4 regions of the Allosphingosinicella humi genome follow, and region 3 is predicted to be linked to each of the others. Evidence: predicted binding sites of a transcription regulator. Region 3 holds the regulator's gene; each other region holds the start of a gene.
The links. Region 3 encodes LexA, which represses DNA repair genes until DNA is damaged. Its sites were predicted from a motif close to GTTCCNCNCTTGTTCT; they were not measured.
Positions count from the first base shown of each region.

Region 1: a site for LexA is predicted at 2,128-2,143, ahead of DF286_RS09945 (ImuA family protein). Genes of this name have one in related genera too.
Region 2: a site for LexA is predicted at 3,491-3,506, ahead of DF286_RS06265 (MmcB family DNA repair protein). Genes of this name have one in related genera too.
Region 4: a site for LexA is predicted at 3,036-3,051, ahead of DF286_RS13460 (DNA recombination protein RmuC). Genes of this name have one in related genera too.

Region 1 covers NZ_QFFF01000001.1:1,988,551-1,995,618, forward strand. Annotated here, with positions in the region: gene DF286_RS09940 (M16 family metallopeptidase) at 1-2,042, opposite strand, end outside; gene DF286_RS09945 (ImuA family protein) at 2,165-2,926, shown strand; gene DF286_RS09950 (DUF6504 family protein) at 3,054-4,613, shown strand; gene DF286_RS09955 (error-prone DNA polymerase) at 4,610-7,068, shown strand, end outside.
Region 2 covers NZ_QFFF01000001.1:1,271,722-1,278,789, forward strand. Annotated here, with positions in the region: gene dnaQ (DNA polymerase III subunit epsilon) at 1-526, shown strand, start outside; gene hpf (ribosome hibernation-promoting factor, HPF/YfiA family) at 582-1,160, shown strand; gene DF286_RS06245 (PTS sugar transporter subunit IIA) at 1,239-1,706, shown strand; gene DF286_RS06250 (PaaI family thioesterase) at 1,693-2,163, shown strand; gene DF286_RS06255 (DUF1491 family protein) at 2,163-2,501, shown strand; gene DF286_RS06260 (cell wall hydrolase) at 2,670-3,368, shown strand; gene DF286_RS06265 (MmcB family DNA repair protein) at 3,517-4,008, shown strand; gene DF286_RS06270 (ankyrin repeat domain-containing protein) at 4,005-4,607, opposite strand; gene DF286_RS06275 (SCO family protein) at 4,674-5,276, shown strand; gene DF286_RS06280 (YcgN family cysteine cluster protein) at 5,273-5,704, shown strand; gene DF286_RS06285 (M48 family metallopeptidase) at 5,694-6,401, shown strand; gene DF286_RS06290 (transglycosylase domain-containing protein) at 6,348-7,068, opposite strand, start outside.
Region 3 covers NZ_QFFF01000002.1:271,519-278,586, reverse strand. Annotated here, with positions in the region: gene DF286_RS14685 (cytochrome c oxidase subunit II) at 1-397, shown strand, start outside; gene DF286_RS14680 (cbb3-type cytochrome c oxidase subunit I) at 394-2,946, shown strand; gene DF286_RS14675 (hypothetical protein) at 2,946-3,356, shown strand; gene DF286_RS15520 (hypothetical protein) at 3,469-3,594, shown strand; gene DF286_RS14670 (hypothetical protein) at 3,806-4,156, shown strand; gene lexA (transcriptional repressor LexA) at 4,269-4,919, opposite strand; gene DF286_RS14660 (anthranilate synthase component II) at 4,974-5,567, opposite strand; gene DF286_RS14655 (peptidyl-prolyl cis-trans isomerase) at 5,593-7,068, opposite strand, start outside.
Region 4 covers NZ_QFFF01000002.1:22,590-29,657, forward strand. Annotated here, with positions in the region: gene fmt (methionyl-tRNA formyltransferase) at 1-575, opposite strand, end outside; gene recR (recombination mediator RecR) at 639-1,235, shown strand; gene def (peptide deformylase) at 1,276-1,815, shown strand; gene DF286_RS13450 (hypothetical protein) at 1,967-2,506, opposite strand; gene DF286_RS13455 (four-helix bundle copper-binding protein) at 2,559-2,945, opposite strand; gene DF286_RS13460 (DNA recombination protein RmuC) at 3,068-4,459, shown strand; gene DF286_RS13465 (hypothetical protein) at 4,596-4,979, opposite strand; gene DF286_RS13470 (TrmH family RNA methyltransferase) at 5,018-5,827, opposite strand; gene DF286_RS13475 (HPr family phosphocarrier protein) at 5,934-6,200, opposite strand; gene DF286_RS13480 (PTS sugar transporter subunit IIA) at 6,203-6,607, opposite strand; gene rapZ (RNase adapter RapZ) at 6,622-7,068, opposite strand, start outside.

The sequences.
Region 1 (7,068 bases), on a different contig from region 3:
GCCTCTCGGCTTACCGGAGTCCAGCGGGCATCGTCGCCACGGCTGAACGAGGGGAATTCGCGAGTCGCCCGGGCCGAGGCCGACGCGAAGTGTAGATCGTAGCTTTCAAGCCCGCTCGCCTGGTAGCGGGCGAACAGGGAATCGTCCCAGCGGGGATGGGCCAATTTGGCGGCGAGCAGCCGCAGCTGATCGGGAAGGTCCGTGCCGTTGGTCTGGCCGGCAAGCACCAGCGCGTCCTCGGCCACGCCGAAGCTCATCGCCATCTTGCGGCCGGTCAGCAGCCGCTCCATCGCGTCGAGATCGAGATCGCCTATGCCCGAGGCGCCGACGATCCCGTCGAGCCAGGCGAGCGAGGACTGATCGGCGGGCAGCCCCGAATAACCCCACCCGAAGCGGAGCTGGACGGAGACGGAGCCCTTCTCGAAATCGGTCTGCTTGAAGGTGAGGGTGGAGCCGTTGGCGAAGCGGACGATGGTGACGCCCAGATCCTCGATGGCTTGGCGCGAGACTTCCTCGCCCGGCGGCCCGAGCGGGGGCAGGTCGTCCATGCTTACGTCACGCCCCTCCACCCGTTCGGCCGGCGGAACCCCTTCAGCGGCGGCGAGGGCCGCTTCGGCCGCCTCGACGCTTGTCGCCTGGGGCGCGACGAGCATCAGCTTGGGTCCGATGCCTTCGAACAGCTCGCGGGTCGCGGCTGCCACCAACTCCGGCGTGATTTGCGGCGTCAGCTCGTCAAGGATGGCGAGCGCGGTTTCGGGGCTCGCGACGATGCTGTTGTTGTTGACGGCAGTCACCAGTTGCTCCGCCCATTGCTGCGATCGCACCGTGGAGGCACCGGTGACGGAGGACGTCGCGGCGGTTTCCACATTGTCGATCTCGCGGGCGATCTCGGCTTCGCTGGGCGGCGCCCGCAGCGCGTCGTTGATGATGGCGAAGACTTCGTTCAGCGCCTCCTGCCAATGGCCGTTGCGGGCAGTGATGTTGAGCTGGGTGAGATCGGCGATGTGGGTCGAGCGCGTCTCCCCCGTGGCGGCGCGGAGGAAGGAGGCGCCTTCGCGCGCCTTCGTCTCCAGCCGGCGGTTGACAATGCGGGCCGCGATCGAGCGGGCGAGATCGGTCTTCTCCCGGGCCTTGGTGTTGGGGAGCACTTCATAGGGTCGCAGCCAGAGCAGCGTGGCGCTGTGCGGCGCGCCCGGATAGGCGAGGGCGGCGGCGCGGCGCTCCGATGAGGCGATGGCGCCATAGTCCGGCTCCTCGGGCGCCGGCATGCTCGCCTGCCAGGGGCCGAAATGCTTGGCGATCAGCTTTTCCATCAGCTCCGGATCGGCGTCGCCGACCATGATCACCGTCGTCAGCTCCGGCCGGTACCAGCGTTCGTAGAAGGTCTTGAGCCCGTCGGCGGTCGCGCCCTTCAAGGTCGCGTCGGTGCCGATCGTATCGCGTGTCGCGATCTTGAGGCCGGCATAGAAGAGCGGCCAGCTTTCCTCCAGCATCCGGGTGGTGAGTTCGGGCCGCCGCCCTTTCTCCGCCAGGATCACCCGCCGTTCGGCCTCGACCGTGGCGGGATCGAACAGGGCGGTGTCGACCATGTCGGACAGGACATCGAGGCTGAGGTCGATCTCCTGCGGGTCGGCGCCGGGGAGGTCGAGCTTGTAGACCGTCTGGGTGGCGCTGGTCGACGCATTGGTGTCGCTGCCGAAGCTGGCGCCCAGTTTCTGCCAGGTCTCGCGCGCCTCGCCGTCGCCGAAGCCCTCGGTGCCGCGAAAGGCCATATGCTCGACGAAATGGGCCCAGCCGCGCTGATGATCCTCCTCGTTGAGCGAACCCGCGTCGATCCTGACGCGGATCGAGACCTGCTCGTCGGGCAGCGCATTCTGCCGCACTGCGTAGCGAACGCCGTTGGGAAGGGTGCCGAAGGTCCAGGCTTCGTCGCGTGGAATGTCGCTGCCGCGATAGAGCCAGTCCGGGTCGCCGGCGGCGTGGGCCGGGACGGTGACGAGGATGAGGAGAAGGGCGAGCAGGCAGCGCTGAAGAAAGGGCATCGGGTCCTGACTAAGATGGCGCGGGGTGTGGGAGCAGGCGGCGATCTCCTTTCCGTTCCAGTCGCTTGACTCTGGATGAACAGGAGGAACATAAAGAGAACAAGTGAGTCTTTGGAGTCGTTATGCCCGGTCCTTCGCCAACCCGAAACCCACATCTGGCGGCTCTGCGCGCCGAAGTGCGGGCGATCGAGGCGGCGGGGCGGCGGAAGGAGCGGGGATGCCTGCCTTTTGACGTGGAGGCGATGGACCGGCGGCTGGACGGTGGCGGACTGGCGATCGCGGCGCTCCATGAGATGACGGGCGAGCGTCCCGGACTTTCCGACGACGCGGCCGCGACCCTGTTCGCGGCCGGTATCGCGGCGCGGCTGCCGGGGGCGGTGCTCTGGACCTTGGCACGCCGCGACCTCTTCGCGCCGGGGTTGATGCAGGCGGGCCTGCCGCCGGACCGGGTGCTCTATGCCGAGGCGCGGAGCGACGAGGAGGTGCTGGCGGTGATGGAGGAGGGGCTGCGCCATGGCGGCCTCGCCGCGGTGGTGGGGGAAATCGCCCGCGTCTCCATGGCCTCGACCCGGCGGCTGCAGCTGGCGGCGGAGGAGGGCGGCACCACCGCTCTGATGCTGAAGCGCTGGCGCAAGGCGGAGGAGGACCCGCTGGGCATCCCGTCGGCCGCCATGACCCGCTGGCGCATCGCCTGCGTGCCGGGCGCCGAACTGCCGGTGGAGGAGGGGGTCGGCCGCGCCCGCTGGCGCCTCACCCTCGCCCGCCAGCGCGGCGGCCAAGCTTTTGAATGGATCATGGAGGCAACAGATGCCGAGGGTCGCCTCGCTCTACCTGCCGAACTTCGCGACCGACAGACTGCGGCGGCTGGACGGCTGGCAGCCTAATTCCTCCCCATCGCAACGCGATGGGGAGGGGGACCATGCGCAGCATGGTGGAGGGGTAAATGTCGAGGCCTCGCCAGTTATTCCAAGCTCCGCAGGATTCCCCTCCTCAGCCAAGGCTGGGGAGGAATTGGGCAAGCGCATCGCCGATTGCTCCTGTCCGCGTGGCGGCGGCTGGCGCCCCGGCGCGCGGTGGGCGCGGCAGGAAAATGCTCCGTCGCAGCCGCAGCCGAAAGGGATTGCCCAACCCGCCACAGCTCCCCTGATCACCACTCACCGCGTCGGCAACCGCATCGAGGTCGCCGCCGCCTGTCCGGCCGCCCAGGCGCTCGGTCTCCACGCCGGCATGCCGCTGACGCAGGCGCGCATCCTAGTGCCGGGCCTGGATGTCCGCGAGGCCGAACCCGGCGCCGACGCCGCCTTTCTCACCCGTCTCGCCTTGCTTGCGGCGCGTCGCTGGACACCGCGCGCCGCCGTTTCCGGCGCGGACGGTCTCTGGCTCGATCTGACAGGCGTCACGCATCTCTTCGGCGGCGAACGGCGGATGGCCGAGCGCATCCTCGTCTTCTGCGCGCGCCTCGGCTTCACCGCCCGCATCGCCGTCGCCGACAATTATGGCGCCGCCCATGCCCTGGCCCGGCATGGCAGCGACGCCATCCTGCTCTGTCCGCCGGGAAAGGCGGCTGAGGCCATCGCGTCTCTTCCCTTGGCGGCTCTTCGGATCGACGAGGAGGTGATCGCGCCCGCGCGCCGCCTTGGTATCGAACGGATCGGCGACATCATGGCCATGCCCGCCGCGCCCCTCGTTCGCCGCTTCGGACAAGGATTGCTCACCCGCCTGCACCAGGCGCTGGGGCGGGGGAGCGAAGCGTTCGAACCCATCGTTCCCGCTGACCCACCCCAAGCCATGCTCCGCCTCGTCGAACCGATCGCCACGGCGGAAGCGATCGAGCAGGTGCTGGCCGACCTGATGACGGCCCTCATCCGCACCCTGGAGGAGGAAGGTCTCGCCGCCCGCACCCTGACGCTCGCCTGCCTCCGGGTCGATGGCAGCGAGCAGCGCCTGCCGATCGGCACCGCCCGCGCTACCCGCGACGCCGCGCATCTCAGGCGCCTGTTCGCCATGAAGATCGAGAGGATCGAACCCGGTTTCGGCATCGAGGCCATGCGCCTCGTCGCCACCCGCTGCGAGCCTCTGGGCCCCGTGCCGATCGCGAGCCTCTTGGCAAGCGAGAAGCCTGAGCCCGATCTCGTTCCCTTGATCGACCGTCTCGCCGGCCGTCTCGGCGCTTGCCATCTCTATCGCTTCAGCGCCGTCGAAAGCGATGTTCCCGAACGCAGCGTCCATCGCCTCTCGCCGGTGGAATCCCCGGCAAACTGGCCGAAATGGCCTCGCCCCGTGCGGCTGCTCCCGCGCGCCGAGCCGGTCGAGAATGTGGTCGCCCTGCTTCCTGACGGTCCGCCCCGCCGCTTCACCTGGCGGGGACGAATGCACAGCATCCGCCGCGCCGACGGCCCCGAGCGCATCCATGGCGAATGGTGGCGCCGCACCGCCGAAGCGGAAGCGGTGCGCGACTATTTCCAGGTGGAGGATGAAGAAGGCGCCCGCTTCTGGCTCTACCGCCGCGGCGACGGCCTCGATCCGCGCACCGGCAATCTCGGCTGGTGGCTGCAGGGGGTGTTCGGGTGACCTACGTCGAGCTCCAGGTCGCGACGCACTTCAGTTTCCTCCGTGGCGTTTCGAGCACGGAGGAATTGTTCGCCGCCGCTCGCCTGCTCGGCCACTCCGCGATCGGGATTACCGATCGCAACACGGTGGGGGGGCTCGTCAAGGCGCTCAAAGCCGGAGAGGAAACGGGCGTGCATCTCGTCGCCGGCTGCCGCCTCGATTTGATGGATGGATCATCGTTGCTGGTCTGGCCTGAGGACCGCGCCGGCTGGTCCCGCCTCACTCGCCTCCTTACTCTCGGCAAGAGCCGCATCGACTGCAAAAAGGGCGAGAAGGGCCAGTGCTTCCTCCATTGGGAAGATGTCGCCGCCTGGAGTCAAGGGCTGGTCGCGGCGCTGATTCCGGAAGAAGCCGACGCGGTCGCCGAGACAGCGCTCGCTCAAACGGCCGACATATTCGGCGATCGCGCCTATCTCGCATTGACGCATCGACGCCGCCCGGGAGAAGCGGCGCGCTTCCATGCGCTCGACCTCCTCGTCCGGCGTTACGGCCTGCGCGGCCTCGCGACGGGCGATGTCCTCTACGATTCTCCCGACAAGCGCATGTTGCAGGACGTCGTCACCGCTATCCGCCACAAATGCACGATCGACGAACTGGGCTTCCGCAGGGAACGCTATGCCGATCGTCATCTCAAAAGCCCGGCAGAGATGGAACGGCGCTTCAAACATTATCCCGATGCCGTTCGCGCCACAGCCGACATCGCCGAACGCTGCACTTTCTCCCTGCGTGAGCTGAGTTACCAATATCCCGACGAAATCGTCCTGTCGGGCCGCACGCCGCAGGATGCGCTGGCACAGCTGACCCGAACGGCGCTCGCGGACAAATTCCCCGAAGGCCCGCCGAAAAATTATTCGGACCTGCTGGAGCATGAGCTGCGACTCGTCGATAAGTGTCGCTACGCGCCCTATTTTTTGACCGTCAATTCGATCGTCCAATTCGCCCGCAGCCAGCACATACTCTGTCAGGGACGGGGATCGGCGGCCAATTCGATGATCTGTTATGTTCTCGGTATCACCTCGATCGATCCGGTCGAGCATAAATTGCTGTTCGAACGCTTCATTTCCGAAAGCCGGGACGAGCCGCCCGATATCGATGTCGATTTCGAGCATGAACGGCGCGAAGAAGTGATCCAATGGATCTACGAGACCTATGGTCATCGGCATGCCGCGCTGGCGGCCGTGGTCAGCCGCTATCGGACCCGAGGGGCAGTCCGTGAGATCGGCAAGGCGCTGGGCCTCCCGGAAGACCTGACGAGCGTCTTGTCCGGACAGGTGTGGGGATGGTCCAACGAGGGCGTCGCCGAACGCCATGTCGATGAAATCGGGCTCGACAGGGCCGATCCGCGCCTGGAGCTGACACTCCAGCTTACACGCCAGCTGGTCGGCACGCCCCGCCATCTCAGCCAGCATCCCGGCGGTTTCGTGCTCACCCGCGACCGTCTCGACGATCTCGTTCCCATCGAACCCGCGACGATGAAGGATCGAAGAGTTGTCGAATGGGAAAAGGATGATCTTGAAGAGCTGAAGATCATGAAGGTCGATGTGCTCGGTCTCGGCATGCTGGCCTGCATGCGCCGTGCCTTCGATCTCCTCGCCGATCACAAGGGGCCGCGTCTCACCCTTTCATCCGAGGAGATGCAGAAGGACGATCCCAAGGTATTCGAGATGATCTCCAGGGCCGACACGATCGGCGTTTTCCAGATCGAAAGCCGGGCCCAGATGTCGATGCTGCCCCGTCTCCGTCCGAAGGATTTCTACGACATCGTCATTCAGGTGGCGATCGTCCGTCCCGGTCCCATCCAGGGAGACATGGTGCATCCTTATCTGCGCCGTCGGGAGGGAAAGGAGGTGCCGGAATATCCCAAGCCCGAAATGGAGGCGCTGCTCAAGAAGACATTGGGTGTGCCGCTCTTTCAGGAACAGGCAATGAAGGTCGCGATCGAGGGAGCGAACTTCACCCCGGCGGAGGCCGATGCGCTGCGTCGGTCTATGGCTACCTTCAAATCGACCGGCGGCGTCGGCAAGTTTCGCGACAAAATGATCGATGGCATGCTCGCCAACGGCTACACGCGCGACTTCGCGGAACGCACCTTCAAGCAGATCGAAGGGTTCGGCAGCTACGGCTTTCCCGAAAGCCATGCCGCGAGCTTCGCCAAGATCGCCTACGCCTCATCCTGGATGAAATGCCACCATCCGGACATATTCTGCGCGGCTCTGCTCAACGCGCAGCCAATGGGCTTCTACCAACCCGCCCAGATCGTCCGCGATGCGCGCGAGCATGGCGTGGAGGTGCGGCCGGTCTGCATCAATGCCAGCCGCTGGGATTGTACGCTGGAGGCGGGGGAGGGGCTGCTGCCGCTTCGCCTCGGGCTTCGTATGGTGCGGGGGCTGGCAAACAATCATGCCGCCACGATCAT
Region 2 (7,068 bases), on a different contig from region 3:
CCTCGCCGACAAGCCTGGCTTTTCCGACCTGTGCGAGGATCTGCTCGAATTTGTCGGCGACAGTCCGCTGGTGGCCCATAACGCCAGCTTCGATTTCGGCTTCCTGAATCATGAGCTCGGTGTCTGCGGCCGCTCGCTCATCTGCATGACGCGGATGGTCGATACGCTGGTGTTGGCACGGCAGCGGCATCCGGGCGCCAAGCACAGTCTCGACGCGCTCTGCACCCGCTACGGTGTCGATCGCAGCCTTCGCATCAAGCACGGCGCGCTCATCGATGCCCAGCTTCTGGCTCAAGTCTATGTCGAACTCACCGGCGGGCGGCAGATCGGCTTCACCCTTCCGGTCGAAACCGAAACCGCCTCCCGCGCGGACGCGCCGGCGGCGCAGGGCGGCCTCGCTCCAATCATCGTCAAGATCCGCCCGCCGCGGCCGCACGCGCCGTCGGATGAGGAGCTCGCGCGGCATGCCGCATTTGTAGCCGGGCTCGTCGACCCCATATGGAATCGGGTGGAGGGGCGCGGTTGACGGGAAGCCGACGGGCGGCCTATCCGGCAGCCCAAAATTAGAACTGGAGAGTATGATGGAAATCCGGGTCTCTGGTCATCAGGTCGATACCGGCGAGGCTCTCAAGCAGCATGTCCGCGAACGGCTGAGCGCCATGGTCGACAAATATTTCGAACGGGCGATGTCAGCCACCGTGACGTTCGGCAAGGGCCCGCACGACAATGCCTTTACCTGCGACATCGTCGCGCATGTGATGCAGGGCGTGATCCTCAAGGGCTCCGGCCAGGCGGCCGCCGCGCATCCCGCCTTCGACCAGGCCGCGGAGCGGATCGACAAGCAGTTGCGTCGCTACACGCGCCGCCTCAAGGACCGACAGGGCGCGACCGTTGCCGAGGCGCTGGCCGAGATTTCGGCCGACGCGGCCTACACGGTCTTCGCCGCGGCGGACGAGGAAGCGGAGCCAATCGGCAGTCCACCCGTGGTCGCCGAGACCAAGGTCGACATCCCCGATGCTAGTGTTTCGGACGCCGTGATGCTGCTCGATCTTCGCAACACCAATGCCCTCCTCTTCCGCAACAGCGGCACCGGCAAATTCAACATGGTCTACCGCCGCGGCGACGGGACGATCGGCTGGGTCGAACCGAAACACGACTAGACCAGTGTCCCGCGGGTGGGGGCGCCCGTGCCAAACCAAATCGAAAATGGGAGCCCCGGCGGCTCCTAGCGGTGCATGATGAACGATCTCTCACAATTTCTGGCTGCGGACAGTGTCGACGCGGCGATGACCGTAAGCAACAAGAAGGGGCTGTTCCAGCAACTGGGGGCGGCGGCTGCCCGCCAGACCGGCCTTCCCACCAAGACGATCGTCGCCGCCTTGAACGATCGTGAGCGGCTCGGCAGCACCGGCTTCGGCGGCGGAACCGCCATCCCGCACAGCAAGATCGAGGGGCTGGACCGGATGTTCGGCTACTTCGCCCGCCTCAGCACACCGATCGAGTTCCAGGCGGTGGACGAACTGCCGGTCGACCTCGTCTTCCTGCTGCTTTCACCGGTCGATGCCGGCGCCGACCATCTGAAGGCACTGGCCAGCGTCAGCCGGACTCTGCGGGACCGGACGACGGCGGCCAAGCTAAGGGGGGCGCGGTCGCGCGACGCTCTGTTCGCGCTCCTGGCGGGGGCGGAAACCCGTGACGCGGCCTAAGGCCGAGCCGAAGCATGCCGGTGCCGATGCCCATTATCGGGCGCTCGAATCCCTTTACAGGCAGGCGCCCGTCAACGGCCTGTTCGACTCCTCGCTGGAGATAGTCGAGGAAGGCTTCGCGCGCATTCGCTTCCAGGTCGACGAGTGCCACTATCACGCCGCCGGCGCCGCCCATGGCACGCTCTACTTCAAGATGATGGACGATGCGGCCTTCTACGCGTGCAACAGCCTGGTGACGGATCGTTTCCTCCTCACCACCGCCTTCAACCTCAACTTCACCCGACCGCTGAAGGCCGGGGAAGTGGTTGCCGAGGGACGCTGGGTGAGCGGGCGGCGGCGGGTCTTCGTCGCCGAAGCGCGATTGATCGACGGGACGGGAGAGGAAGCTGCGAGGGGGACGGGCACCTTCATGCGCTCCCACATCCCGCTCACCAGCCTCGCCGGCTACCAGGGCTGATGGAGCCGCGCCTCTCGACCTCTGTCCTTGTCACGGCGCTGATCCGACTCTCGGAATCGCAAGGCGGGTTCGCCTCGGTGCTGGCCAGGGGCGACGCCACCGCCGGCGCGCTGCTGGTGATATTGGCGGAACGCGGCAGAAAACGGCAGATTTTGGAGCGCATCCTCCAACCCGACGGACGCTATGCCTGGCATCCGGCACGCGAGGCGGCCGGCAACGAAGAGGAGCTTCAAAGGTTCCTCGATCGTCGGCGGAAATTCGATCCCGATCTGTGGGTTCTGGAACTGGATATCGCATCCAGCGAACGGTTCGCCGACGGAATGAACGATTTTCGTTGACCGCGCTGCGCTGCACAATCAGACCGCCCGAGCATTTTTTCTCGGGAGCGGGGGGCTGCGCAAACGCTTGGAAGTTCAAGCGGCAGCCACGCAAGTCGGGGGGAAGATCAGCATTGCCAGTGTTTAAGGCATTGCGGCGATCGACCAACCGCCATTGTCAGATGCTGAATGTTCTCCATCACTCGCGCCGCCGCTTATGCGGTGGCCTTTGTCAGCTTGGCCGCGTCGGTGGCCTTCGCCGATCCCTCCATGGCTTGGGACATTGAATCGGCGCCGATAACTTCACGTTATATCGATCACGCGTCGGCCGATCTTGACGGCAGCGCGCTGGCTACCAATCCGCAGGGCCCGGCCCGTCTTGCGCACGACGTCGATTTCTCCACTCCTGTCGCCACTCATGCCGTCGCCGCCGTTGCCGGGGGCGGTATCGACGTTGCCGAGATGGGCGATGCGCAGCCGCTCCACGAGCTGGTCGACGATTACGCCGCCGCCGAGGCCGCCAACGAAGAGCTCGAATGCCTCGCCAGCGCTGTCTATTTCGAATCCAAGGGTGAGCCGCTCGAGGGCCAGCTCGCCGTCGCCGAGGTGATCCTCAATCGCGTGGAGTCACCCAAATTCCCCGACACGATTTGCGGCGTGGTGAAGCAGAGGAACCAATTCTCCTTCGTTCGCGGCGGGCGGATCCCATCCGTGCCCACGTCCAGCAGCGCCTGGCGCAAGGCGGTGGCGATCGCCCACATCGCCAAGCAGGACCTCGCCGATAGCGCCGTTTCGACGGCGATGTTCTTCCACGCCAACTATGTCCGGCCATCCTGGCGGGGGCTCACCAGGGTCGCTTCGGTCGGCAACCACATCTTCTATCGATAAGGAACCAAGCTAGTTCGCTGCCTCCTCATTGCGAGGAGTGGAGTGACGAAGCAATGCAGGCGACGTTCTGGATTGCTTCGCCCTGCTCGTAGCGACAGCGCGACCCTGCCCGCCTTTCATCCGTTCCCTTTTCATTCTAGGGTCGGGCATGGCCACCCTTCCGAGTCCCGGGCGCTGCTTAGCCGACGAGCCGCTGGCGGCGCAGGATGTTGCGCGCGGCATCGCTCGGCTCTTCTTTCGCCAGGACCTGTTCGGAATCTGCGAGGTGCCGCTGCCTAACGGGCGGCGGGCCGACATGATGGCGCTCTGTCCCAAAGGGCTGCTCACCATCGTCGAGATCAAGGTATCGCGCGCGGATCTGCTCGGCGATCAGAAATGGCCGGACTATCTCGACTATTGCGACCGCTTCTTCTGGGCGGTGCCGCCGGGCTTCAGTCTCGATCCATTCGAGGCGGAGGCGCTGGGTCCCGACGTGGCGGGCCTGATCGTCGCCGATCGCTACGACGCCGCCGTGCTCAGGGACGCGCCTCTGCGCCGGCTCGCCGGTGCGCGGCGCAAGGCGGAGACGCTGCGATTCGCGCGCCGCGCCGCCCAGCGCTTAGCCGGCCAGCTCGATCCCGGACTGGCGGGACTCGATTAGAGAACCGGCCCAGCGACTGCCTTGGTCGGCTTGGAAGGACCTTGCTCCAGCGCGTGGAGAATGTTGGCCGCCCGTTGGTCACGCTTGGCATAATCGAGGGCGGAATAGCCGGCGATGCTGTCGGTGTGCTTCGGATTGGCGCCGCTTTCGAGCAGCAGCCGCACCATCGGCAGGTTGCGCCGATGGACCGCGAGGATCAGCGGGGTCTCGCCCCGGCTGTTGGGCGCATCGACCTTCGCGCCGATACTCGCCAGCAGCCGCGCGCCCTCGACCCAGCCGACCTGGGAGGCAAGCGCCAGTGGCGTGTTGCCCTCATCGTTGCGGATATTGGCGTCGGCGCCCTTGCCGAGCAGGAAGCTCAGCCAGGCATAATCGCGGCGGCGGACCACGGTGTGCAGCGCCCCGTCGCCAAATTCGCCGCCCGTGGCATTGATCACGATCGAACCCGGGACCGAGACGAGTTGCGTCACCGTCGCGCCGTCGCGCTTCTTCACCGCTTCCAGGAACTTATGGCTCTCCGTGTTGAACTGCGCCGCGGCGGGCGCGGCCATGAGGCCGAGAGCGACGGCCCCGAATAGGACGATGGTTCTGCGGATCACGATTGTCTTCCCTGCTCTTATCCCGGCTTGATTGCAGGGCCATAGCAAAGCAAGGCTGCTCCCGCCATGAACGAACGCAATTATCTGACCCTTTTCGCGCTGCTCCTTTCGCTGCTTATCGCGGGCTGCTCCCCCGGAGCAAACGAAGCGAGCGAAGCCCCTCCGCTCGCGGGAGCCTCGATCGGCGGCCCCTTCACCCTCACCAATCAGGATGGCGAGCGGGTGAGCGACAGCGATTTCGCGGGCCGTTACCGCCTCGTCTATTTCGGGTTCACATACTGCCCCGACGTCTGCCCGGTCGACCTGCAGCTGATCGGGCAGGGTCTGCGTCAGCTGGAGGCGAGCGATCCGGAGGTCGCCGCCAAGGTGCAGCCGATCTTCATCAGCGTCGATCCGGAGCGCGACACGCCGGCGGTGCTGAAGGAATATGTCGCCGCCTTCCATCCCCGCCTGATCGGCCTCACCGGCACCCCGGAGGAGATCGCTGCCGTCGCCAAGAACTTCGGCGTCTACTATATGAAGGAGCAGACGGAAGGCGCCAGCGAGTATCTGGTCAACCATTCGCGGATCGCGATGCTGTTCGGGCCCAAGGGCGAGCCGATCGCCATCATCCCGCACGACCAGGGAGCCGCCGCCATCGCCGAGGAGCTAAAACGCTGGGTGAAATGAGCGATCGTTTCTGGGAGAAGCCGCTGGCGGCGCTCACCCGCGCTGAGTGGGAGGCACTGTGCGACGGCTGCGGCAAATGCTGCCTGCACAAGGTCGAGGATGCCGACAGCGGCGAGATCTATCCCACCAATATCGCCTGCAAGCTGCTCGACCGGCATAGCTGCCGCTGCTCCCATTATCGCGGCCGCAAGGCCTTCGTGCCGGATTGCGTGAGGCTGACGGCTGACAAAGTCGGGGCGTTGTCCTGGCTGCCTTCGACCTGTGCCTACCGTCTTCGTGCGGCGGGCAAGCCGCTCCCCGACTGGCATTATCTGATCAGCGGCGACCGCGAATCTGTCCACGCGGCAGGCATGTCGGTGCGCGGCTGGACCGTGGCCGAGGACGAGGCGGGCGATATCGAGCATCATCTCGTCGACCGTGACCTCTGAACTGAGCTTCGAGGCCGGCAAGCTCAGCGTCACGCTGGTCGTCAAGCCGTCGCCGCGCGCCCGCGTGCTGCGACTGCGCGTCGATCCGAGAACCGGAGGCGTGGTGCTGACCGTGCCGCGCGGCGTCTCCCGCCGCCGGGCGCTCGCCTGGGCTTCGGGACAGCGGGAATGGATCGAGACAGCCCTTGCCGACATACCCCCGACCGTCGCCATTGCACCCGGAGGCGAGCTATCGCTGTACGGCGTGCCCCACCGCATCGACTGGCAGCCGGATCATCCCCGTGCCGTGGGGGTCGAGGATGGGCGGATCCTGACCGGCGGGCCGGCCGATATGGTCGAGCCGCGGCTGCTGCGCTGGCTGAGGCAGCACGCGCGCGCCATTCTGGATGACGAAACGCGGCATTATGCCGCCAAGGCCGGCGTGACCGTCAGCCGGGTCGGCGTCGGCGACCCGCTCTCGCGCTGGGGAAGCTGCTCCGAATCGGGGACGATCCGCTACAGCTGGCGGCTAATCCTCGCGCCCGACTGGGTCCGCCGCGCGACGGTCGCGCACGAAGTCGCCCATCGCGTCCACATGAACCATGGGCCGGACTTCCATGCCCTGGTGGAACGGCTGTTCGAGGCCGATCCGACTCCGGCGCGGCTATGGCTGAGGCGGCACGGTGCGGGGCTCCACCGGATCGGGCGGAGGCTGTAAGGGTCGCTGATTGGGCGGGGCGGTGTCCGGCCTACGCGCGGGCGGTGCCTCGCGCGGCGTCTGGTCCCGGCCTATCGCCCGGTCCAACCAATCCTGGTCGAGCTGCTCGCCGGGCGGCGGCAATGGCTGCCCGGGGACAGGGGCGCCGCCGGGCAGCCCTTGGCCCGGCAGAGGCGGCAGGCCCGTCGCCGGGTCGATCGGATTGCCGTCGGGGTCGACCATCATGAAATCGTCGGGTTCCTCGAACCAGACCTCCTGGTCCGGCTCGACCTGCCAGTCGGGGAGCGTCACCTCGACGTCGAAGGGCTGGACCGGCCGGTCCGCGACCGCCTTCACCATGAAATCGTGGAAGGCGCGGGCGGGTGCGCGGCCGCCCTGGAGGCCGGGCAGGGCCTTGGCATCGTCCCTGCCCATCCAGACACCGGTGGTGATCCCGCTCGAAAAGCCGATGAACCAACCGTCCTTGTTGGAGCTGGTCGTGCCGGTCTTGCCGGCGACGGGCCGGCCGATCTGGGCGGCGCGGCCGGTGCCGGTCATCACCGCCGCCTGTAGCAGGTCGGTCATCTGCGCCGCGACCCACGGCGCCACCAGCACCCGCGATTCGTCGACCCGATGCTCATAGAGCAACTCGCCGTCGGCGGTGGTGACGCGGCGGATGCCGTAGGGC
Region 3 (7,068 bases):
CGAATATTGCGGAGGCCCGCACGCCCTCATGCTGTTCCGCGTGCGCGCGCTGTCGCCGGCCGACTATGCAGTCTGGCTGAGGCGCGAGGCGGGACCGGCCTTGCCGCCTTCGGAGCCGCTCGCCGCCGAAGGCGCGGCGCTGTTTCGAACTTTGGGCTGCGGTGGCTGCCACCAGGTGCGCGGCACGCCGGCGAGGGGGCTGGCCGGCCCCGATCTCACCCATGTCGCGTCCCGCCTGCATCTCGGTGCCGGAATCCTCCCCAACAACAAGGGCACGCTCGGAGGCTGGACCGCCAACCCGCAGCGGCTGAAGCCCGGCGTCAAAATGCCCGCTTATTCCGGCCTCTCCGCCAAGGAGCTGAGAGCCCTCGTCACCTATATGGACCGCCTTGAATGACGGACGAGGAAGCCGCCTTCCGCGCCGCTGCGAAGAACCTGCCGGACCCGCGGCCGCGGCCGGAGGAGGAGCTGAAGATATTGGAGGAGGTATGGCGCCAGCCGACCGGCTGGCGGCTGCCGACCGCGGTCAACAACAATATCGTGGGCGCCGCCTATGTCGGGGCGGCCTTGTTGTTCTTCGTGCTGGCCGGCTGCCTGGCGCTGCTGATGCGCAGCCAGCTGGCGACGCCGATGGCCGAAATCGTCGGCCAGGACACCTACAACCAGCTGTTCACCATGCACGGCACGGTGATGATGTTCCTCTTCGCGGTCCCGGCGGTGGAAGCGATGGGGGTGCTGCTGCTGCCCCAGATGCTGGCGGCGCGCGACCTGCCTTTCCCGCGGCTCTCCGCCTTCGCCTTCTGGGCCTATCTCGTCGGCGGTCTCGTCTTCTTCACCACCATATTCTTTGGCCAGTCGCCGGACGGCGGCTGGTTCATGTATCCGCCGCTCACCAGCTACATCTATTCGCCGGACAGCAAGGCGGACTGGTGGCTGCTCGGCATCGGCTTCATCGAGATTTCCGCCATTGCCGGCGCGATCGAGATCGTCGTCGGCGTGCTGAAGACCCGCTCGCCCGGCATGAGCCTGGACAAGCTGCCGCTGTTCGGCTGGGCGATGCTGGTCTTCGCCGGCATGATCATCGTCGGCTTCCCGGCGATCATCCTCGGCACCATCCTGCTGGAGCTGGAGCGGGCGTTCCACTGGCCCTTCTTCGTCGCCGAGAAGGGCGGCGACCCGCTGCTCTGGCAGCATCTCTTCTGGTTCTTCGGCCATCCCGAAGTCTATATCATCTTCATCCCCGCCGCCGGCATGATGTCGATGATCGTGCCGGTCGTCGCGCGGGCCAAGCTCGTCGGCTATCGGCTGATCGTCGCGGCTCTTGTGGCTACGGGCTTCATCAGCTTCGGCCTGTGGGTCCACCACATGTTCACCACCGGCCTGCCGCCCATCTCCACCGGCTTCTTCTCGGCCGCGTCGATGGCGGTGGCGATTCCGGCCGGCATCCAGGTCTTCGCCTGGATCGCCACCATCATGGCGGGGGAGCGGGCGCGATGGAATGTGCCGACGCTCTTCACCGTCGGCTTCCTCATCATCTTCACCATGGGCGGGCTCACCGGCGTGATGGTGGCGATGGTGCCTTTCGACTGGCAGGCGCACGACACCTATTTCGTGGTCGCCCACCTCCACTACGTCCTCATCGGCGGCATGGTCTTCCCGCTGTTCGCCGCCATTTATTACTGGGTGCCGATGGTGAGCCGCTTCGCCTTGTCCGAGCGGGTCGGAAAATGGGTGTTCTGGCTGATGTTCACCGGCATGCATCTCACCTTCCTGCCGATGCACTGGACTGGCTTCGCCGGCATGCCGCGCCGGGTCTACACCTATCTGCCGGAGATGGGCCTCGACGGCCTCAACCTCGTCTCGACGATGGGCGCCTTCACCATCGGCGCCGGCGTGGCGCTCTTCGTGATCGACATGGCGCTCAAGTTCCGCATGACGCAGGATGAGAATGCCGGCAACGTCTATGGCGGCGGCACCCTGGAATGGCTGCCCAACGGCTCCTACGCCGCCCGCAGCATCCCGATCGTGAAAAGCCGCGAGCCGCTGTGGGACAATCCCGAGCTCAGCGATCAGGTCGAGAAGGGGCAATGGTTCCTGCCGGGCGCGTTGACTCGCCGGCGGGAGACGATCGTGACGTCGCCGCTGAAGGCGATCCCGCAATATCTGGTCATCATTCCCGGCCCCAGCTGGTGGCACGTCGTCGCGGCCGTATTCACCGCCGTCTTCTTCCTCTCCCTGACGGTGAAGATGGTGCTGGTCGCGGTGATCGGCGGCGTCATCGCCATCGCCGCCATGCTGCGCTGGGTGTGGGAGCTCGACCAGGGGCCGGACCATGACCCGGTCGATGTCGGCGGAGGGCTGAAACTCCCCGTCTACATGCTCGGCAACAAGAATCACGCCATCTGGGCGGTGTGGGTGCTGATCGTCGTCATCGGCATGATCTTCACCTGCATGGTCTTCAGCTATGTCTATCTCTGGAGCGTCCAGCCGGACCGATGGCCCCCGCCGGGAACGAGGCTTCCCGGACTGCTCCACACGGGCGGCGCGCTCCTCCTCCTCGCAGGCAGCGCCGGCCTGCTGGCCATCGCCGACCGGATGCTGACGCAGGGACGAGGCAAGGCGGCTGTCGTCGCGCCGTTGCTAGCGGGCGTGTTGGTCCTCGGCGCGGCCGTCGGAGGCGACATCTGGCTGTGGACGCGGACCGGTCTCTGGCCGAGCGAAAGCGGCTATGGCGCCAGCACCTTCGCGCTCGGCTTTCTGAATGCCCAGAACCTCGCCGCCATCACCTTCATGGCCGGGTTGGTCGCGGCGCGCATCCTGGTCGGGCGCACCGATAATGTGCGGCGGCTGAGCTTCGATACGACAAGGCTCTTGTGGCGCTACACGATCGTCCAGGCGGCGGTGACCGTGATCGTCGCCCACGGCTTCCCGAGGCTGGTGTCCTGATGCCGCGGCGGAGCCTCGATACGCTTGCCAAATGGTCGGTGCTCCTGGCCGGGCCGCTGATCTGGTCGGCCCATCTCGGCCTGGTCTATTCCCTCGCCACCCTCGCCATCACCCTGACCTGGGAGGCGGGCCTCGTCTCGCGCCTCCTGATCGGCCTGGCCACGCTCATCTGCCTTGCCGCCATCGCCTGGATCGGCTGGGGCCTTTGGACCGGACGCCTGCCGCGCTGGGAGACGCCGCAGGCGGACCTCACCGGCCTCTGGCGCAAGGCTGGCGGGCTGCTTTGCCTGCTCTCCTTCCTGGCCGTGCTGTGGCAGGGGCTGCCGGCCATGCTCATCCCAGAAAGGCCGGCGAGTCATGATTCCCTTTTCGGGGGAACCGCGCCACCGAGAGAAACCGAGCCGGATTGATCGCATCGGTGGCGGAGCGCATAATGGCGCCGCCTCTGACTGCCGACGCCGGAGGTTTGGTCCGCCGGTGTGCGCTCGAGGCATCGGGCCTTCCGCCCGAGGGGAGATGGCGATGGACGAGAATAAGGACAGGGTCGAGGCAGAGTTCGAAAGCGGTTCGATGTTCTCGTCGAACAAGATCATGATCGGCATGGTCGTGATCGCGCTGCTCGCGGTCTTGATCGGCATGGGCGCTTAGCGACGGACTGGAAGCCTGAGCCGCGCAGGATAAGCGTGGAGAGTTGCGAATCGCTGGTCGAGCGCATTTGGCGAGGAGATGTCCGCTTCGTTCCGCTCCCGGAACATGCCGGCGAAATTACCTGTTTTACCCAACGCTTTAGGCAAGGTTAACGGGATGGTAGGGATACCACCGTAGATCCCGCCTCGACCAATTTTCGGGGGAGTGGGGAATGAACAATCAGGCGATGCTGAGCCTTGTCGGCGATGACAGCGAGATCGGGGGCGGCACATGCTTTCGGCTCTTGCTGGGCGCCAAGCTGGTGACGACGACCGGAGAGATGCCGGTCATGCTGCGCGAACTTTCGTCGGCCGCCGCGGTGGTGACGGGCGAGCGGCTGCCCTCCGTCGGCACCGACATCATCCTGAAGCGCGGCCGCCTGGAAACCCTGGCGACCGTCGCCTGGACCGACGGCACGCGCGCCCGGCTGGAATTCGAGGATCCGCTCAGCGGCATCGACCTGCTGGCGCAGATGAATCCCATCGGGCCTTCGCATCCGGGCCTGCCGAAATCGTTCAGCTGACGAGGATCGTTGATCGTCGCGGAGCCGGCGATAAGCCGTCCCCCCCTTATCAGGCGGAGTTGAAGCCTCGGCAATGACGCCGCTTTAGCTCAGCCTGAGCTGGCCGATGGCTCTAATAGCGTCTGAGCAGCCCCGACAGCCGGCCCTGCACCACCACTTGCTCGGGCCGGTAGCGCTGCGGGTCGTAGTTGCGATTGGCCGGGTCGAGACGGATCATCTGGCCTTCGCGGCGGAAGGTCTTGAGGGTCGCTTCCTCATTGTTGACCAGGGCGACGACGATCTCGCCGTCACGCGCCGTATCGGTCTTGCGGATCAGGGCGAAGTCGCCGTCGAGAATGCCTTCCTCGACCATCGAATCGCCGGACACTTCCAGCGCATAATGTTCGCCCGGCCCGAGCAGCGCGGCCGGCACGGACAGGCTCTCGGTGCCCTGCAAAGCCTCGATCGGCGTGCCCGCGGCGATGCGGCCGTGGAGCGGGATTTCCATGACGTCGTTGGCCGCGGCGGGCGGGGCAGGCGCCCTCAGCGGCACGACGTTGGCGCCGCCCTTCTCCGGCATGCGCAGCACTTCCAGCGCCCGCGCCCGATTGGGCAGCCGACGGATGAAGCCGCGCTCTTCCAGGGCCGAGATGAGGCGGTGGACGCCGGACTTGGACTTGAGCTCCAGCGCCTCCTTCATCTCCTCGAAGGAGGGCGACACCCCCGTTTCGACCAGGCGATCGTGGATGAAGCAGAGAAGCTCATGTTGCTTGCGAGTCAGCATCGGCGGTCCCCCATGGAACGTATACGGAACGTGTAAGGAACAGGTGTGACTGTGTCAAGCATCTACCCCCAGCGCCGGGCCGGCCGCCAGGCGTAGGAAATTTCCGAGCAGTTCGTGGCCGCATTCGCTGGCGATGCTCTCGGGGTGGAACTGGACGCCGTGGATCGGCAGCGTGCGGTGGCGAAGGCCCTGCACGGTCGCGTCCTCGGCGGTCGCGTTGACGGCAAGAGAGTCGGGTAGCGCGTCCGCGGCCACGGCCAGCGAATGATAGCGCGTCGCCCTAAAAGGGGAGGGGAGGCCGGCGAAGACGCCCGTCCCGTCGTGCCGCACGGCGCATGTCTTGCCGTGCATCGGCTTCGCCCGGACGACCTTGCCGCCGAAATGGTGGGCAATCGCCTGATGGCCGAGACAGACCCCAAGCAGCGGACGGCGAGCCTCGGCGCACAGCCGCACCAATTCGAGGGAGATTCCGGCCTCTTCGGGCGCCCCCGGCCCGGGCGAGATCAGAAATGCGTTTGCGTCGCTGGCGAGCGCCGCGGCGGCGGAGATTTCGTCGTTCCGCGCCACCTCGACCGCCGTACCAAGCTCGCGCAGATAATGGACGAGGTTCCAGGTGAAGCTGTCATAATTGTCGATGACGAGGATCATCGTGCTTCACGCCGGAAGATCCCGTTTACTCCGCGCCCGGTCCGGCCAGCTGCTGCCTCAGCCGCTCGACCGCACCTTCGTTGCGCTCGATGTTCAGGCCGGCTTCGATAGAGCGACCGAACTGCTCGGCATATTCCTGGCCCAATATGCCTTCGAACTGTCCGCGGGTGGCCTGGATCAGACCCGGCGAACTGCTCGCGTCGCCGGGCACCGACTCCTGAAGGTGGACGACGAACCAGCCCTGGCCGTTAGGCGCGGCGAGCAGGCGGGCCTTGCCTTCGGTGATGCTGAACAGCATCGCCAGCGGGGGCGGCACCGGCTCGTTCGGACGAGCGATGTCGATCCGGCGCGCGGTCACCGATTCCGGGGCGCTCAGGCGCGGCTGCGCTTCGGCGAAGGCCTGGGCGGGCGACGTCCCGCCGTTGATCTTGGCGACGATCGAGGCGGCGACGGCGCGCGCCCTCTCGAGCGCGCGGCGCTGGACGAGATCGGCCTTCACCCGGTCCTGGACCTCGGCGAGCGGCGGGGGCGCTGCGGGAATGGCCTCAGTGACGTCGAGGATGGCGAAGCGTTGTCCCTCCTCCAGGGTTTCGACCAAGGGGTCCTCGTCGACGCCCATGTCAAAGGCGGTCTCCAGCACCGGCTGCAGCTCGGGTGCGCGATAGTCGGGGTTGTCGAACTGGATGCCCGAGGCGGTGATCGGCGGGGTTTCGCGCAGGGTAAGTCCCTCCGCCTCGGCGACCTCCGGCAGGGTCGCGCCCTTGGCCAGGCGGTCTTCGATGCGGGTGACGAGGTCGGCCAGCGCTCCCTCGCGCTTCTGGGCGGCGAGCTGCTGCACGATCTCGTCCCGGGCCGCGGCCAGCGGCGTGGCCTCCGTGCGGGTGATGGCGTCCACGCGGATGACGTGCCAGCCCAGCGGCGAGCGGGTCGGCGCCGTCATCGCGCCCTCGGCGGCCGAGAATGCCGCGTTGGCGACCGCTTCGGAGGTAAGCTGGGCGAGCTGATCGCGGCCCTGCTCGCCGAGCGAGACGTCGTCGGGGCTGAAGCCGGCCTGCGTCGCCGCCTGGGCGAAGCTCATCCCCCCGGCGATGCGCTGCGCGAAGGCGCGCGCGGCGGCCTCGTCGGGCAGCACGACCTGGCTGAGGGAACGAGTCTCGCGCGCGGCGTAACGAGCGGCATTGGCCTTGTAGAAGGCGGCGATCTCGGCGTCGGTCGGTTGCGCGGCTGCGGTCACCTGCTCGGGTCCGAAGGTGGCGAAGCGCAGCACCCGCCGCTCGGGAATGGTGTAGCGCGCCTCATTCTCCTTGTAGAAGGCGGCGATCTCGGCGGCGGTGGGCTCCGTGCCCGCGCCCATCGCCTCGGTCGGCACGACACCGATGCTCCCGGTCCGCTGCTCCAGCAGCAGCGAGGCATATTGCCGGGCCATGGCGTCGGGCACCTTGGGCGAGCCCGCGGCGGGCAGCAGCAGCTGGCGCGCAATGAGGGTGCCGGCGATATCCTG
Region 4 (7,068 bases), 250 kb from region 3:
TCGGGCTGGGGCGTCGGCGTCAGGCGCGGAAGGTCGTCCAGCACCTCCACCATCAAGGCCGCGCCGATCGCCGCCAGCTCCTCGGTAAGTTCGCCCGCCGTCTTGCCGTCGACCGGCGTCTCCCGGACGGCGTACATCGGCCCGGTATCCAGCCCTAGCTCCATTCCCATGATGGTGACGCCGGTCGTCTCATCGCCGGCCAGGATTGCGCGCTGCACGGGCGCTGCGCCACGCCAGCGCGGCAGGATCGACCCGTGAACGTTGAGGCAACCATGCCGCGGCGCGTCCAGCACCGGCGCGGGCAGGATGAGACCATAGGCCGCCACCACCGCCACATCGAGATCGAGCGCGGCGAACGCTGCCTGAGCCTCCGCGTCGCGCAGGCTCACCGGCGTCCGCACCTCAATGCCCAGGCCCTCCGCCACTTCCTGTACCGGCGAGGGTCTCAGCGCCTTGCCGCGACCGGCGCGTCGTGGCGGCTGCGAATAGACGGCGACGACCTCATGCCCTGCCGCAACGAGGGCGTCGAGCGTCGGCACGGCGAAATCGGGCGTTCCCATGAAAGCGATGCGCATGGCACCGCTCTATCCCCTGAAATGCGCTTGGCAAGCCGCGCGCTCCCGCCTTATGCCCCGGCCATGACCTCGCCCGAGATCGACGCCCTCACGCAGGCGCTGGCCCGCCTTCCCGGCCTTGGGCCACGCTCGGCCCGCCGCGCGGTGCTGCATCTCATGAAGAAGCGCGAGACGGCGATGGCGCCCTTGCTCCGCGCTCTGGAACGAGTGAACGAGGCCCTCGCCGTCTGCTCCATCTGCGGTAACGTCGACACGACCAACCCCTGCGGCATCTGCGCCGATCCGCGCCGCGACGCTCGTCTGCTGTGCGTCGTCGAGGAGGTATCGGACCTCTGGGCACTCGACCGGTCCCACCTCTTTCCCGGTCGCTTTCATGTACTTGGCGGGCGTCTTTCAGCGCTAGAGGGAGTAAGGCCCGAGGATCTGGCCATCGACAGCCTGATCGCCCGCGTAGCCGCCGGCGGCATCGACGAGGTCGTGCTGGCGATGAACGCGACCCTCGAGGGTCAAACCACCGCCCATTATCTGGCCGAGCGGCTGGAATCCTATCCCATTCGCCTGACCCAGCTGGCGCACGGCCTCCCTGTTGGGGGCGAGCTCGACTATCTTGACGAAGGCACGCTGGCGCAGGCGCTGAGGGCACGACGACCGGTGGCCTAGCGCCTTGACGGCGGTCTTCTCCATACCTAGCTGAATCGGCATGGCCTTGCTTCCGATCATCGAGACTCCCGACCCGCTGCTGCGGCAGATTTCCACGCCTGTTGAGACGGTTGACGACGATCTGAGGGCGCTTATCGCCGACATGTTCGAAACGATGTACGCCGCGCCCGGGATCGGCCTCGCGGCCATCCAGGTCGGCGTGCCGAAGCGGGTCCTCGTCATCGACCTACAAGAACCGGAAGAGGAGGGCGGCGATCCCGTCCGCGATCCCAGGGTCTTCATCAATCCCGAGATCGTCTGGGCTTCGGAGACGCTTCAGTCCTACACCGAAGGATGTCTTTCGGTGCCCGACCAATATGCCGAGGTCGATCGCCCGGACCGGATCCGCGCCCGCTGGCTGGACGAGCAGGGCAAGGCCCGTGAGCAAGAGCTGGACGGCCTCCTCGCCATCTGCCTCCAGCACGAGATGGACCATCTGGAGGGCATTCTCTTCATCGACCATCTCTCCCGCCTGAAGCGTGACATGGTGCTAAAGAAGCTCGCCAAGACACGCAAAGAATTAGCAAAACGCGCCGCCTAATCCCCGCGTCATCCCGGCGAAAGCCGGGACCCAAGAATACCGCGTTGCCGGTTAATCAGCGGATTAGCCGCTCTTCTTTCTTACCTGGGTGTCCTTGGATCCCGGCTTTCGCCGGGATGACGCTAGTTTCGGAATTCGCTTCCGACGCCTCTCACTCCGCTGGACCGCAATAGATAAGCCCCGCATCGGCGATGCTCTCGGCCTCGAACAGCATCGCCTGGGCGGATTCGGCGAAGCGGATCTTCAGATTGTCATCGACCGGCGGTCCCTCCGACGTGCAGCGCGCGGAGATATCGTAGCCGCCATCGGCCTGTACAGCATTCACGAACTTGCAAACCGAGCCGGCCGGCGTTTCCAGGCTCTCGCGTGTGAAGCGCCAGGCCTGGCCATCGCACATACCGGCCTCGGCGGCCCATAATCCCACGAAGCGGAAGGCGCCGGGCGGCGGCAGGCGATGGCTGCTGGCGTCGCCCACGCCCTCATTCTCATTGCCCACCTCTGACGCTGTCGGCGGCGGAGGTGGCGCATCGGTCTCCGATGGAGGGATCGCGATCGCAGCATTCTGCTGGGCCAGTTCGTCTGCTGGCTGGGCTGCATTGTCTGTAGCCTGGCCACCGCCGCAGGCGCTGAGTGACGTCATGGCGGCAAGCGCGACCGAGGCGGACAGCAAGGGGAAAGCACTCTTGGTCATGAAGTCATAATGCATCGCGCGCCCATCGGGTTGCGTGCCCGACCCTGCTCCATCAGAAGGTCTCGAGCGCGGCGCGGCAGTCGCGCGCGCACTCGCGGCACATCTCGGCGCAAAGCCGGCAATGTTCATGGTCGTGGCGGGCGCATTCCTCCGCGCAGATGTCGCAGGCGGTGACGCAGAGCTGCAGCATCTCCTGGAGCAACAGCTCGTTCGAGCCGGTCCGCCGCGTCGCCAACTTGAACGTCGCGTCGCAGACATCGGCGCAATCGAGGCAGGTGCGGATGCATTGCCGCATGTCCATTTCCTCAGCAGCGCAGGCGTCGGCGCAGCTGGTGCAGATCGCGGCGCAGAACATGGCGTGCCGCACCGCCAGCGCGAGCGGCTCGTTGAGATCGCCGCCGACTTGCGGATGCGCGGCGATCATCTTGGCGATGGACATGACGGATCTCCTGTCTCGGTTCGGAAGGCGAACGGATTTTTGAGCATCGCGGTTCCCGACCCCCTTGAGCCACAGCGGCGCCTGCTTTAGGTTCGCTATTCGTTCCGATTGAGGGGGAGCCAATGGATCCGGTCATCTTTGTCGTGGTGGCGCTCCTCGCCGGCCTCAGCGTCGGCTGGTTCGCCGGCAGCCGCCAGGCTGCCGCCTATCGCGAGGAGCGGGACGCGCGGCTCGACGATTTCCGCAAGGCGATCGCCGATCTCGCCGCTGCCGAGGAGCGGGCGAAGCAGGTGCCGCTGCTCTCAGCCCAGCTGGAGGAGGCTCGGCGCGAATGCGGCGAGGCGCGGACGGAATGCGCTCGTCTGGCCTCGGCGCAGGAGGAACGGCAGCGCGCCTTCGAGGCGCAGCTCAAGGAGCTCAAGGAAGCGCGCGAGGCGCTTTCGGCCCAGTTCGGCGAGATCGGCGGCAAGCTGCTCGGCGAGGCGCAAAAGCAATTCCTGGAGCGCGCCGATGCCCGCTTCAACCAGGCCGGCGAGAAGAGCGAGGAGAAGCTGAAGACGCTTCTTCAGCCGGTCGAGGCGACCTTGAAGCGCTACGAGGAGAATCTCACGCGTGTCGAAAAGGATCGCGTCGGCACCTATGGCGAATTGAAGGCGGCGGTCGAGCTGGTCCGGTCGGGCCAGAGTCAGGTGCGGGACGAAACGGCGAAACTGGTCAACGCGCTCCGCTCCAGCCCCAAGGCGAGGGGCCGCTGGGGCGAGCAAAGTCTTCGCAATGTCCTGGAACAAGCCGGCCTATCTTCTTACATCGATTTCGAATCCGAGGTATCGGTGGAGACCGAGGAAGGGCGCTTGCGGCCGGACGTCGTCGTCAAGCTGCCCGGCGGCCGTAACATCATCATCGATGCCAAATGCTCTCTGAACGCATTCCTGGACGCCGCCGACGAGGTCGACGAGGTCGCCCGCGCGGGGCATCTCAAGGCGCATGCCGCGTCGCTCCGCAATCATGCGATGCAGCTTGGCGGCAAGGCTTATTGGCAGCAATTCGGCGACGCCGCCGATTATGTCGTCATGTATATTCCCGGCGAACATTTCCTCACCGCCGCGCTGGAGCAGGATGAAGGGCTATGGGAATGGGCGTTCGAGCGCCGCGTCCTGCTAGCGACACCGACCAATCTCGTCGCCATCGCCCGCACCGTCGCCAGCGTCTGGCGCCAGGAGAAACTGGCCGAGGAAGCGGCCGAGATTGCCCGGCTGGGCAAGGAGCTCCATTCGCGCCTCGCCACGATGGGCAGTCACGTCGTCAAGCTCGGCCGGAACCTCGAACTGGCGACCGGCGCCTATAACAGCTTCGTCGGCAGCCTCGAGAGCCAGGTCCTCACCCAGGCCAAGCGCTTCGAGGCGTTGGAAGTGGCGCATGGCGGGAAGGAGATCGACCCGCTGCCGGTGATCGACACCACCCCGCGGGCCCTCACGAAACTTAGTGCCCAGGACGAAGCCGAGGCTGCGGAATAGGGGGCTAACGGGCCTATGCTGACCCGTTCGTCCCGAGCGCAGTCGAGGGGCGTGTGTGATGACTCTGTGCCAGCGCCCCTCGACTTCGCTCGGGACGAACGGAGCAGGTGACAGGAAGGCTGCGAAGGGTTCGGGCTCACATGTCCCAATCGGGCCAGCGCTGGCCGCCGCAGCCGTGAAGGGTCTGGCCGTCGGCGACGACCATTACCGTGTCGGCATAACCATGACCGCTCATGGCGTCGTTGCAGCGGCTGTGGGTGACGTCGACGATCAGCCGCTCGGTCTCATAGCGGTGGCCGTTGAAGGTCGTGCGCGGATCGGGCGCCGACACGGTGATCCGCGTTTCGCCATAGTCGCCCACATAATCGATCCGATCTTCCGCGATCGTTACCGTCCAGCCCGGTTCCTGACCAAGCGCGCGATACACCGCCTCTTCGCCAATCGGCGACGGAGGGGTCGTGGCGGGATAGGCGCAGGCGCCGGTGGCGGCCAGCAGCAGCCAGGCAGGCCATTTCGGCACGGTAACGGCTCTCATAGGCGGGAAGCGCGTGAACGGACTCACTTGTTCCCGGCGTGGCGCCATTGGTTGATGACCTCATAGGCCATCACCGCGGTCGCCACCGCCGCGTTCAAGCTGTCGGCCTTGCCCCGCATCGGGATCTTCACGAGCGTGTCGCACTCGGCCTCGTAGGTAGAGGGAAGACCCTGCGCCTCGTTGCCGACCAGGATGAAGGCGGGCTTGCGGTAGCGCGGCTCCTGATAGTCGAGCGCGGTGTTGAGGCTGGTGCCGATCAGCTCGCCCTCGCCGGCCCGGAGCCAGGGGATGAAATCCGGCCAGCCAGTGGTGGCGATCGTCTGGGTGAAGAGCGCCCCCATCGTCGCCCGCACCGCCTCGACCGAGAAGGGGTCGACGCACTCGTCGACCAGGATCAGCCCGCCCGCGCCGACGGCGTCGCCGGTGCGCAGGATGGTACCGAGATTGCCCGGATCGCGCAGCGCCTGGGCCACGATCCACAGGTCGGCGCAGGCGCGGTCGATCCGGTCGAGGCTCGTGTCCCAGGTCCGGAAGACGCCGAGCACCGTCTGCGGATTCTCCTTGCCGCTCAGCTTGTGGAGAATGTCGGCATTGGTCTCGATGACGTCGCCGTGCGCGGCCTCGACCTCGGCGATCAGGGCTGCGAGCAGCGGATGGTTCGTGCCCTTGGCGTAGAAGAGGATAGCCGGCAGCCGCCCCGCCTCGCGCGCTTCGGTCAGGATGCGCAGCCCCTCGGCGATGAACATGCCCTGGCGCCGTCGTCCCTTCTTTTCGCGAAGGGCCCGGACGTCCTTGACGAGCGGATTGGAGAAGGCGGTGATCTCGCGGGGCATGGACTAGGGTCTCGTCATTGCGAGGAGCGGAGCGACGAACCAATCCAGTCCGTCGCCGTCGAAGCCAGTCTGGATTGCTTCGCTACGCTCGCAATGACGATGAACATCATTCCTCGCCGAACTTGGCCTCGACCAGATCCGCCAGTGCGTCGGCAGCGGCCTCCGCACCGTCGCCCGCGGCCGTGATGGTGATGGCGTCGCCCATGGCGGCGCCGAGCATCATCAGCCCCATGATAGAGGTGCCGCAGACCTTGGTTCCGTCCTTCTCCACCTCGATCGTCGCGGACAACTCGGTAGCCAGCGTGACGAACTTGGCGCTCGCTCGAGCGTGGAGACCGCGCTTGTTGGTGACTTCAACCGTGCGGCTAGCCATGCTCAGGCCGCTTCCCCCAAAATCTCCGAGGCAACGGAGATATATTTGCGCCCCGCCTCGCGGGCAGCCGCGACCGCAGCCTTCACTTCCATCGTCTTGCGGGCGCCTTCGAGGCGAATCAGCATCGGCAGGTTCACGCCGGCGATGACCTCGACCGACTCGGATTTCATCAGCGAGATGGCGAGGTTGGAAGGAGTCCCGCCGAACAGGTCGGTCAGCACGATGACGCCCGACCCGTCATCCACCTTCGCGATTGCCTGCGCGATATCGTTGCGCCGCGCTTCCATATCGTCGTCGGGGCCGATGCAGATGGCTTCGATCCGCTGCTGCGGCCCTACAACATGTTCCATGGCGACGACGAACTCGGCGGCGAGCCTGCCGTGCGTCACCAGCACCAAACCGATCATTTGAACACCTTGGCTTAGTCTTTCATCTCCGCGCGCTGGCCCCCCGCAGCCGGCTGTCCCTCAACCGGATCCCGTGGTCGGGATGCGAGGTCGCGATGTTCGACCGTGGGCGAAAATCCGGCATCGCGCAACCGTGATGCCACCCGTTCGGCGACATGTACCGAACGGTGGCGCCCGCCGGTACAGCCAAAAGCGATGGAAACATAGGCTTTTCCCTCGCGGCGGTAGCGGGGAAGGAGCATCAGCAACAGTTCCTCGATCCGGCTGACCGCTTCCTCATAGCCCTCGTCGGTCGCGATATAATCGGCCACGGCAGGATCGAGACCGGTCAGAGGGCGGAGATCGTCCTCCCAGTGCGGGTTCTTGAGGAAGCGCATGTCGAAGACGGTGTCGGCGTTGCGGGGCAGCCCCCGCGCAAAACCAAAGGACATGACGTGGAGATAGGGCGCCTTGGTGCCGCC